Regions from separate parts of the Flavobacterium sp. FG19 genome, predicted to be linked through region 2. Evidence: riboswitches for the same ligand, from Rfam matches in the RefSeq annotation. Region 2 holds a riboswitch; the other holds the start of a gene.
What was found. A riboswitch is a leader RNA that binds a small molecule or an ion and turns the genes downstream of it on or off. The one in region 2 is predicted to bind cobalamin.
Positions count from the first base shown of each region.

Region 1: another riboswitch for cobalamin. It lies ahead of ACODST_RS25060 (TonB-dependent receptor); the one in region 2 lies ahead of ACODST_RS03845 (TonB-dependent receptor plug domain-containing protein).

Region 1 is NZ_JBMDKA010000037.1:34,128-38,346, forward strand. Features, by position in the region: gene ACODST_RS25050 (NAD(P)H-binding protein) at 1-168, opposite strand, end outside; gene ACODST_RS25055 (helix-turn-helix domain-containing protein) at 241-1,119, opposite strand; cobalamin riboswitch at 1,293-1,499, shown strand; gene ACODST_RS25060 (TonB-dependent receptor) at 1,616-3,661, shown strand; gene ACODST_RS25065 (YncE family protein) at 3,658-4,219, shown strand, end outside.
Region 2 is NZ_JBMDKA010000003.1:45,537-49,755, forward strand. Features, by position in the region: gene cobT (nicotinate-nucleotide--dimethylbenzimidazole phosphoribosyltransferase) at 1-348, shown strand, start outside; gene ACODST_RS03835 (adenosylcobinamide-GDP ribazoletransferase) at 422-1,207, shown strand; gene cobC (alpha-ribazole phosphatase) at 1,192-1,725, shown strand; cobalamin riboswitch at 1,795-1,999, shown strand; gene ACODST_RS03845 (TonB-dependent receptor plug domain-containing protein) at 2,027-3,877, shown strand; gene ACODST_RS03850 (DUF5074 domain-containing protein) at 3,883-4,219, shown strand, end outside.

The sequences.
Region 1 (4,219 bases), on a different contig from region 2:
CATTCCCTGCAGTACTTTTTCCCAGGTTTCCGGTTTTTCCCAATCAAAAGGAGCCGTTTCGTTCCGGGATCCTAAACGAAGTGCAACATTGGGGTTACGTTCTAATCTGGCGGCTACTCTGCGTCCCGTTTTTCCACGGGCACCCAGAATTAAAATTTTCTTTTTCATATCAATATCTTTTTAAAAGATTACTAATACAAAGTTGACGCGATTACAGGACAATAATTTGTCGTAAAAGAATTATGATTTGTTTGAAAGGAACTGCTGTTTTACTTCATTGGGACGCATCCCGAATTTTTTATGAAAGGCATTCGAAAAGGAGCTTAAACTTTCGTAACCCACTTCCCAGGCCGCTTCCTGTACCGTTTTTTCGCTTTCACGAAGCAGTTCATAAGCCTTATTTAACCGTTCTTCCTGTACATATTTAAAGACCGGAATTCCAAATAACTCTTTAAAATTCTTTTTTAGTTTGCTGCTGTTAAGTCCTACCATTTTAGATAATTGGGTGATCGATGGCGGTGCAGTATAATGGGTGGTTACAATTTCTTTGGCCTGAAAAAGTTTGTTTTTGTCAGCTTCAGACAAATCCGGTTTTTTATCAGAAGTTAAAAGGGCAAAAAAATGCGCCAGAAGCTCATTGACCTGACTTTTTAAAAACAACAAACGGGTGTTTCCGGTATAGGGCGTATTAAATATTTTTTGTACGGCCAGCTGCATTTCGAGCGTCATATAAAAAGAGGGACCCTTTACAAAATGCTCTTTGGGCTTTAACAGCTGCGGCAGATGGTTTTCAAAAATTTCTTTTTCGGCCTGCGGCAGTGCGTTGAGGTTTTTGAGTTTGGTAAAAATACTGATAGACTGCAGCGGTTTATCCGGTTCAATCTTATGTGAGAATTCGACTTTCTGATTGCCAAAAAAACAAATCGCGAGTCCGGTAGTATTGACCAGATATTTAGTCTGTTTATTATGTTTGATTTCCAGCTCCACATTGCCCGAACCATAAAAAGCAAAACCCACGGCATCACCGTCAATTTCGCATTTCTGGACTATTGTTTTAGCGGTATTGGATTGTTCAATTAAAACAATAAAATCATTTAATTCTATAATATCTGTTGTCATACTATGAGCAGGAGTTGAAATGTAAAAGTATAAAAAAGTAAGAGGAGTTTTACTGCAGTGTCTTTCTTAAAATCAGGATTGGGGCTCATAAAACAGATTTATTAGTTTTTTAGCTTTCTTGTTATAATTGTAATTAAATACGGTTAAAATTATTTTTTTATAAAGAGAATCTTATATTTGTACCTGATTTTGGTCTGTTTTTTTAGAATTTTGTAAAAAAACGGTTAAAAGGGAATCAGGTGTAAATCCTGAACAGGCCCGCTACTGTAAGTTCTGTAAAGTCTTTAAACGTTACTTATGCCATTGTTCGCTGCTGCGGATGAGAAGGCTGTTTTAAAGATGGAACAAGTCAGGAGACCTGCCAAGATCACATAGTTTAAGACTTTCGTGGTACAAAGTTGAAGAGCAAGAACAGACCTGTTATTCTGATAACGGGACTTTTTCCGTTTGGTTTCTTTAGAATACATCACAGAAAGTTTAAGTAATTAAATGAGTGATGTATAAAGCCCGAAAACTACTTTTATTCTTTTTTGCCATAGTTCCTTTTGTACTTCATTCGCAGGTATCTCAGGATAGTTTACGAATTTTAAAAGAGGTCGTATTAAAAGCAAAACCTTTTCAGGAGGTGATTCCCGTACAGACTCTTTCGGGTAAAACCCTTGAAAATCTGGCAAGTCATAATGTGGCCGATGCGCTTCGTTATTTTGCCGGAACCCAGATTAAAGATTATGGCGGACTGGGCGGACTAAAAACGGTCGATGTACGAAATATGGGAACCCACCATGTTGGGGTTTTTTATGACGGAATCCAGCTGGGGAATGCCCAGAACGGAGTAACCGATTTAGGGAAATATTCGCTCGACGATATGGAATCCCTGACGCTTTACAATGGACAGAAAAGCGAAATATTTCAGTCTGCCAAAGATTTCTCAGCCGCTTCCACTATTTATCTGCGAACCAAACGCCCGGTTTTTACCGGAAGCAAAAAAACGAATCTGCTTTTTCGTTATAAAACCATGTCGATTAATTACAATGATCCTTCTTTTCGCTGGGAACAAAAGCTTAGTGATAAAGTAAGCTTAAGTGTCAGTTCTGAATACATAAAATCCAACGGGCAGTATACTTTTCGATACAAAAGAAAAAATCAGGATGGTACAGTGGCTTATGATACCACAGCTACAAGATGGAACAGCGATATTGAAGCCCTGCGTTTTGAATCCGGTCTTTACGGGAAAATAAACAAAGGTTCGTGGGATGCCAAAGTGTATTACTACGATTCTCAAAGGGGAGCGCCAGGTGCCATAGTCGAAAACAAATTCTCAGACGGATTCAGGCAGTACGATAAGAACTTTTTTGCCCAGTCCTTTTTGGTAAAAGAGTTTTCTGAAAAATATAAATTTCAGGCCAGGGCCAAATATGCCTACGATTATACGCATTACGTGGCCAGAGATACCACCAGTGTTTTGGGTGAAACCGTGACCGAAGGAGCGCAGTCAGACGATAGCTACTATCAGCAGGAAGTTTATTTTTCGGCAGTCAATATGTACAGTATTTTAGCAAACTGGGATATTTCACTTTCAACCGATTTTCAGTACAATAAATTGAATGCGACCCGAAGAGGAATCCAAACCCAGTTTTCTTTTCCGCAGCGTTATACGGCCTTGTTTTCTCTGGCAACTTCCTACAGACTGGGCGGCTTAAAAGTGTTAGGAAATGTAATAGGGACTTATGTGCAGGAAGAAGTACGCTATAATGCCAAAGCTCCTGACAAAACAGAATATACTCCGGCTTTGTTTCTGGGGTATACTCCCTTTAAAAAATACGATTTCAGCTTAAGGGCTTTTGCCAAACGTATTTTCAGGATGCCCACTTTTAATGATTTGTATTATACGATGGTTGGATCCAGTACGCTGCGGCCGGAATATATGAATCAGTATGATGTTGGGTTTACCTATCATTTTCCTCAAAAGGAAGGTTTTTTTGATGAGTTTTCTTTTCAGGCAGATGCTTATTATACCGATACCAAAGATAAAATCGTAGCCGCTCCAACGGGCAATTTATTCCGCTGGATGATGACCAATATGGGAAAGGTGAGAGGAAAAGGAATCGAAACGGTGCTTACAGCAGGAACTCATTTTGATAAAGTATTCTTAAATGCGAATGTAACCTACACCTATTCTGAAAGCCGCGATTTTACCAGATTCGTTGGCCTGGAAATGTCTTCTTATGGCGATCAGATTCCGTATACTCCGTGGCACAGCGGCTCCGGAATCCTGAATGCGGCCTATGAATCCTGGAATTTTAATTACAGTTTTATTTATGTAGGGAAACGCTATAACGGAAACGTAAACAATATTCCGGTCAACGAAGTACAGCCCTGGTACACACACGATGCCTCGGTAAAAAAATCATTTGCTGTTAAGGGCTATAAATGTAACGCTGCCATAGAAGTGAATAACGCTTTTAATCAGCAGTATGAGGTAATTTATAATTATCCAATGCCCGGACGAACGTTTAAGTTTATAATCAGTATCGCACTATGAAAAAGGTCGTTATAAAAATACTAACCGGTTTATTTATTGCCATTTCTCTGGTTTCCTGCCGGGAAGATGAAACCATTTTTCTGTCGGCAGATAAAACAGTAGCCGAACCCAGAAATGACGGAAAAATTGAAGGTTTTTACCTGCTCAATGAAGGTAATATGGGAATGAACCGTGCCAGTATCGATATCTTTAATTACAGAACCGGAACTTATACCACAGATGTGTATTCAGAACGAAATCCGGCTGTGGTTAAAGAACTTGGAGATGTGGGTAACGACATAAAAATTTACGGAAATAAAGTATATGCCGTCATTAACTGCTCCAATAAAGTAGAGATTCTGGAAAAATGGACGGCAAAACGCATCAAAAAAATAGACATTCCCAACTGCCGTTATGTTGCTTTTTATAAAGACAAAGCTTATGTCAGTTCCTATTCCGGTCCCGTGGCGATTGATCCTAATGCCGAAATAGGTTTTGTAGCCGAGATTGATACGACTTCGCTGGAAATAAAACGAAAAGTAACCGTGGGTTATCAGCCCGAACAGATGGTCGTGCATA
Region 2 (4,219 bases):
CTGGCCTATTTTGGAGGTTTTGAAATTATCCTGATGGCAGGTGCCATGCTAACCGCTTATGAAAATAAAATGATTATTCTGGTTGACGGTTTCATTTGTACAGCTGCCTATTTAATCGCTTCTAAAATCAATCCTAACATTAAAGACAATGCTGTTTTCTGTCATTGTTCTGCTGAAAAAGCACATATAAAACTGTTAAATTATCTTGAAGCAAAACCTATTCTACATCTTGATTTACGCTTAGGCGAAGGAACCGGCTGCGCTGTCGCTTTTCCAGTTTTAAAATCGGCTGAAGCTTTTTTGAATGAAATGGCTAGTTTTGAGAGTGCGGGTGTCAGCAGGAAGTAGTTTTTTTAGTCCCGGTCCCCGGTCTCAGTTTTCAGTTTTATCAGAATATAACCTTTCAATTCATCTCCTTTAAATGAAAAAAGAACTTCATATTTTCTTTACCTGTTTAATGTTTTACACCCGTATTCCCTGTCCGAAGAACATTAATCATGATCCGGATTATTTAAATAAAGCCACCCGGTATTTCCCTTTTATCGGCTGGATTGTCGGCAGTATTTCATTTCTGTTTTTTTATGTCTTCTCCCTTTTTCTTTCTGTAGAAACAGCTGTTATTTTTGCCATTATTGCCTCAGTTTTAACAACCGGAGCTTTTCACGAGGACGGATTTGCCGATGTCTGCGACGGATTTGGCGGCGGCTGGACCAAAGAAAAAATCCTCCTTATTATGAAAGACAGCGCTATTGGCGCTTATGGTGCGATTGGTCTTGTTTTACTTTTTCTGGCAAAATTCAGACTGCTTTCAGAATCTATTTCCCTTTTTACAACTAGTAATCTTTTAATTTATTTACTTTTTATCTCGGCTCATTCTTTGAGTCGCCTGGCTGCAATCAGCATCATTTTTACTCATGACTATTCACGTGAAGATGCTTCAAGTAAAAGCAAACCCATTGCGAAACAATTTACCTGGAAAGAAGTTTTCGGCTCTTTCTTTTTTGGATTAATTCCGTTGTCTGCATTCGCTTATTTTAACCTTAGATTGATTTTAGCCATAATTCCGGTTTTTATTACCCGATATTTTTTAGCCCGGTATTTTCAAAAATGGATTGACGGTTATACGGGGGACTGTCTGGGAGCGACACAGCAGGTTTGTGAAATTATATATTATCTCAGTATACTTTTTATATGGAAATTTATTTAGTACGCCATACCGAAACAGTCTGTGAAAAAGGAATCTGTTACGGTCAGTCTGATGTAGATATCGCAGTTCCTTTTGATGAAACTTTCAGCACAATTGTTTCAGGATTACCAAGGGAAGCTGTTATCTTCTCAAGTCCATTAAAACGCTGCGCTCTTTTAGCTAAACATATTCAGGAAAATATAAATCCCATTTCTTATCAGGAAGACGACCGTTTGAAAGAAATGAATTTTGGTGACTGGGAACTGAAAAACTGGAATGAAATCCCGCCGGAAGAATTAAATCCCTGGATGGAAGATTTTGTTAATATTCCGGTTTCCAATGGTGAATCGTTTGTGGAATTACATGAAAGGGTCGGGCAGTTTTTAGCTGATAAAATTTCAGCAATAAAACATCCCGTAATCATTGTTTGTCATGCCGGTGTTATAAGAAGTATTTTGTGTCATCAAACTTCTGCGCCTTTAAAAGATGCTTTTGAAAATAAAGTGAATTTTGGCGAAATTATAAGAATAGAATTATAAATCATGCCTTTGTTTGACTATTTACTCTTAAAACCCAAACAAATTTGAATAATGAATATTTTTAACTCTATCTTTGCAGCAAATTAAGGTTGTGTTTTTTGTTATAAAACACATTAAAAGGGAATCAAGTAGAATCTTGAGCTGTACCCGCAACTGTAAGCTTAATTCTGAAAAGAATGCTTGTTGTAACTGCAAAACCACTGCTCGCCCCGGCGAATGGGAAGGTAAACAACAAGACGCAAGCCAGGAGACCTGCCTTTATAACCAATATCGAGCTCTCGGGAAAAAGAGTGGAGAAATTATGACTTTGAGAATACGTTTTATTTTTTTTCTTTTAATGCTGTGTCAGTTCGTTTCGGCGCAGAGAGATTCTATTGCCTTAAAAGAAGTGGTAGTTTCTGATACCCAGCTTAAAAAATTCTCCAATTCTCAGTCTGTTGTAAAACTCAATGATTCTGTGATAAACAGAAACGAAGCTTTACTGACCGATTTACTCAACTTCAATTCAACGCTTTATTTCAAAGAATACGGAAGAGGCATGCTTTCTACGGTTTCCTTTAGAGGAACTACTTCTTCGCAGACAGCCGTAATCTGGAACGGGATCAATATCAATTCGCAAATGAACGGAAGTACCGATTTTAATACAATTTCGGGTTCCGATTATAATTCGGTCAGCATAAAAGCCGGAGGCGGAAGTGTTATTTACGGAAGCGGTGCCATTGGCGGAACGGTTCATTTAAATAACGATTTAGTATTTAATAATCGTTTTGAGAATAATTTAAAACTGGATTACGGAAGTTTTAATACGATTGGAATAAATTATAAGACTAATATCTCTAATAAAAAATGGAGCGCTCAAATTGGCTTTTCCAAAAACAGTTCGACAAACGATTATAAATATCTGAACCGTTATACCTGGAGGGGCGAACAGCGCTGGAACCAAAACGGGCAGTACGATATAATAACCGCAAGTGCTAATCTTGGATATAAAATTGATGCCAAAAACACACTCAAACTGTACAGTCAGACCTCAAATACCGATCGTAATACTTCTTTAATTACCGAATCGGACACTAAAAGCAAATATGTAAATGGCTTTAATCGAAACCTTCTCGAATACGATGGTAATTTCGGAAAACTTAAAGCTAATTTCAAAACGGCCTATATTTTTGAGAACTACCAATATTACGCCGACAACACAAAAGACTATTACAGCTATGGTAAAACCGAAAATCTAATTACTAAAGCAGATTTAGGCTATACCTTTTTTAAATCTACCCAGGTTAACGCAATCTTAGACTATAATAAAACTAAAGGTTACGGAACCAGCTTTGGCGATCATATCAGAGAGATCAGTTCAGCAGGAATATTAATAAAACAGGATTTCTCCAAAAACTGGAAAAACGAATTGGGAATCAGAAAAGAATTCACAGACAATTATAAGTCCCCGGTTTTGTTTTCATTGGGTTCTTCTTATCAGTTTAATGAATGGTATACTTTTAAACTTAATGTATCCCGAAACTTCAGAATTCCAACTTATAATGATTTGTATTGGGAACCGGGCGGAAATCTTAATTTAAAACCAGAAAGCTCTTATCAGGCCGAGATTGGAAATGTGTTTACATTTAAAAACATTTCACTCACACAGACTTTCTACTACATGAAAATTAAAGATCTGCTGCAATGGGTACCCGGACAAAGCGGTATCTGGACTCCCCAAAATCAGGACAGAGTTAATAGTTATGGAACAGAAACACTCTTAAGCTGGAAAAAACAACTGGGCAAAAATCATCTGAGTGCCAATGCGGCTTATGCCTATACCGCTTCTAAAGATGAAAAAACCAAAAATCAGCTGTTCTTTGTTCCTTATAACAAAGTAACTGCTTCGGCAGCCTATTCCCGAAACCGGATATCAGCCTATTATCAGTTTTTGTATAATGGTTTTGTATACACAAGAGCAGATAATAATCCTGATGAAATTATTGAAGCCTACACCGTCTCTAATTTAGGAATTGACTATGATTTTAAATTTCTGGATTCTTTCAAACTAGGTTTTCAGGTGCTGAACCTTTTCAATGAAGATTATGAAAGTCTGGAAAACAGACCTATGCCTGGCCGCAATTTCAATATGTATTTAACTCTAAAATTTTAATATTTATGAAACTTAGTAAATTACTTTTAATAGCACTCAGCGTATCACTATTAGCCTCTTGTTCGAGTGATAATGATGATAACACCGATACTGACGAACCAAAAGGACAGTATGAAAACGGTTTTTTCATTTTAAATGAAGGAAGCTCTGATGTGGGAACTGTTTCATTTTCAAGTAATGACTTCAGTACTTTCACAAAAGATGTTTACACTACTGTAAACGGAAAAAATGAACTTCTTGGGAAATTTGTCCAAAATATCTTTTTTGACGGCGATAAAGCTTATATCATTGCAGGAGGATCCAATGTGATTAATATTGTAAACCGATACACTTTTAAATTAA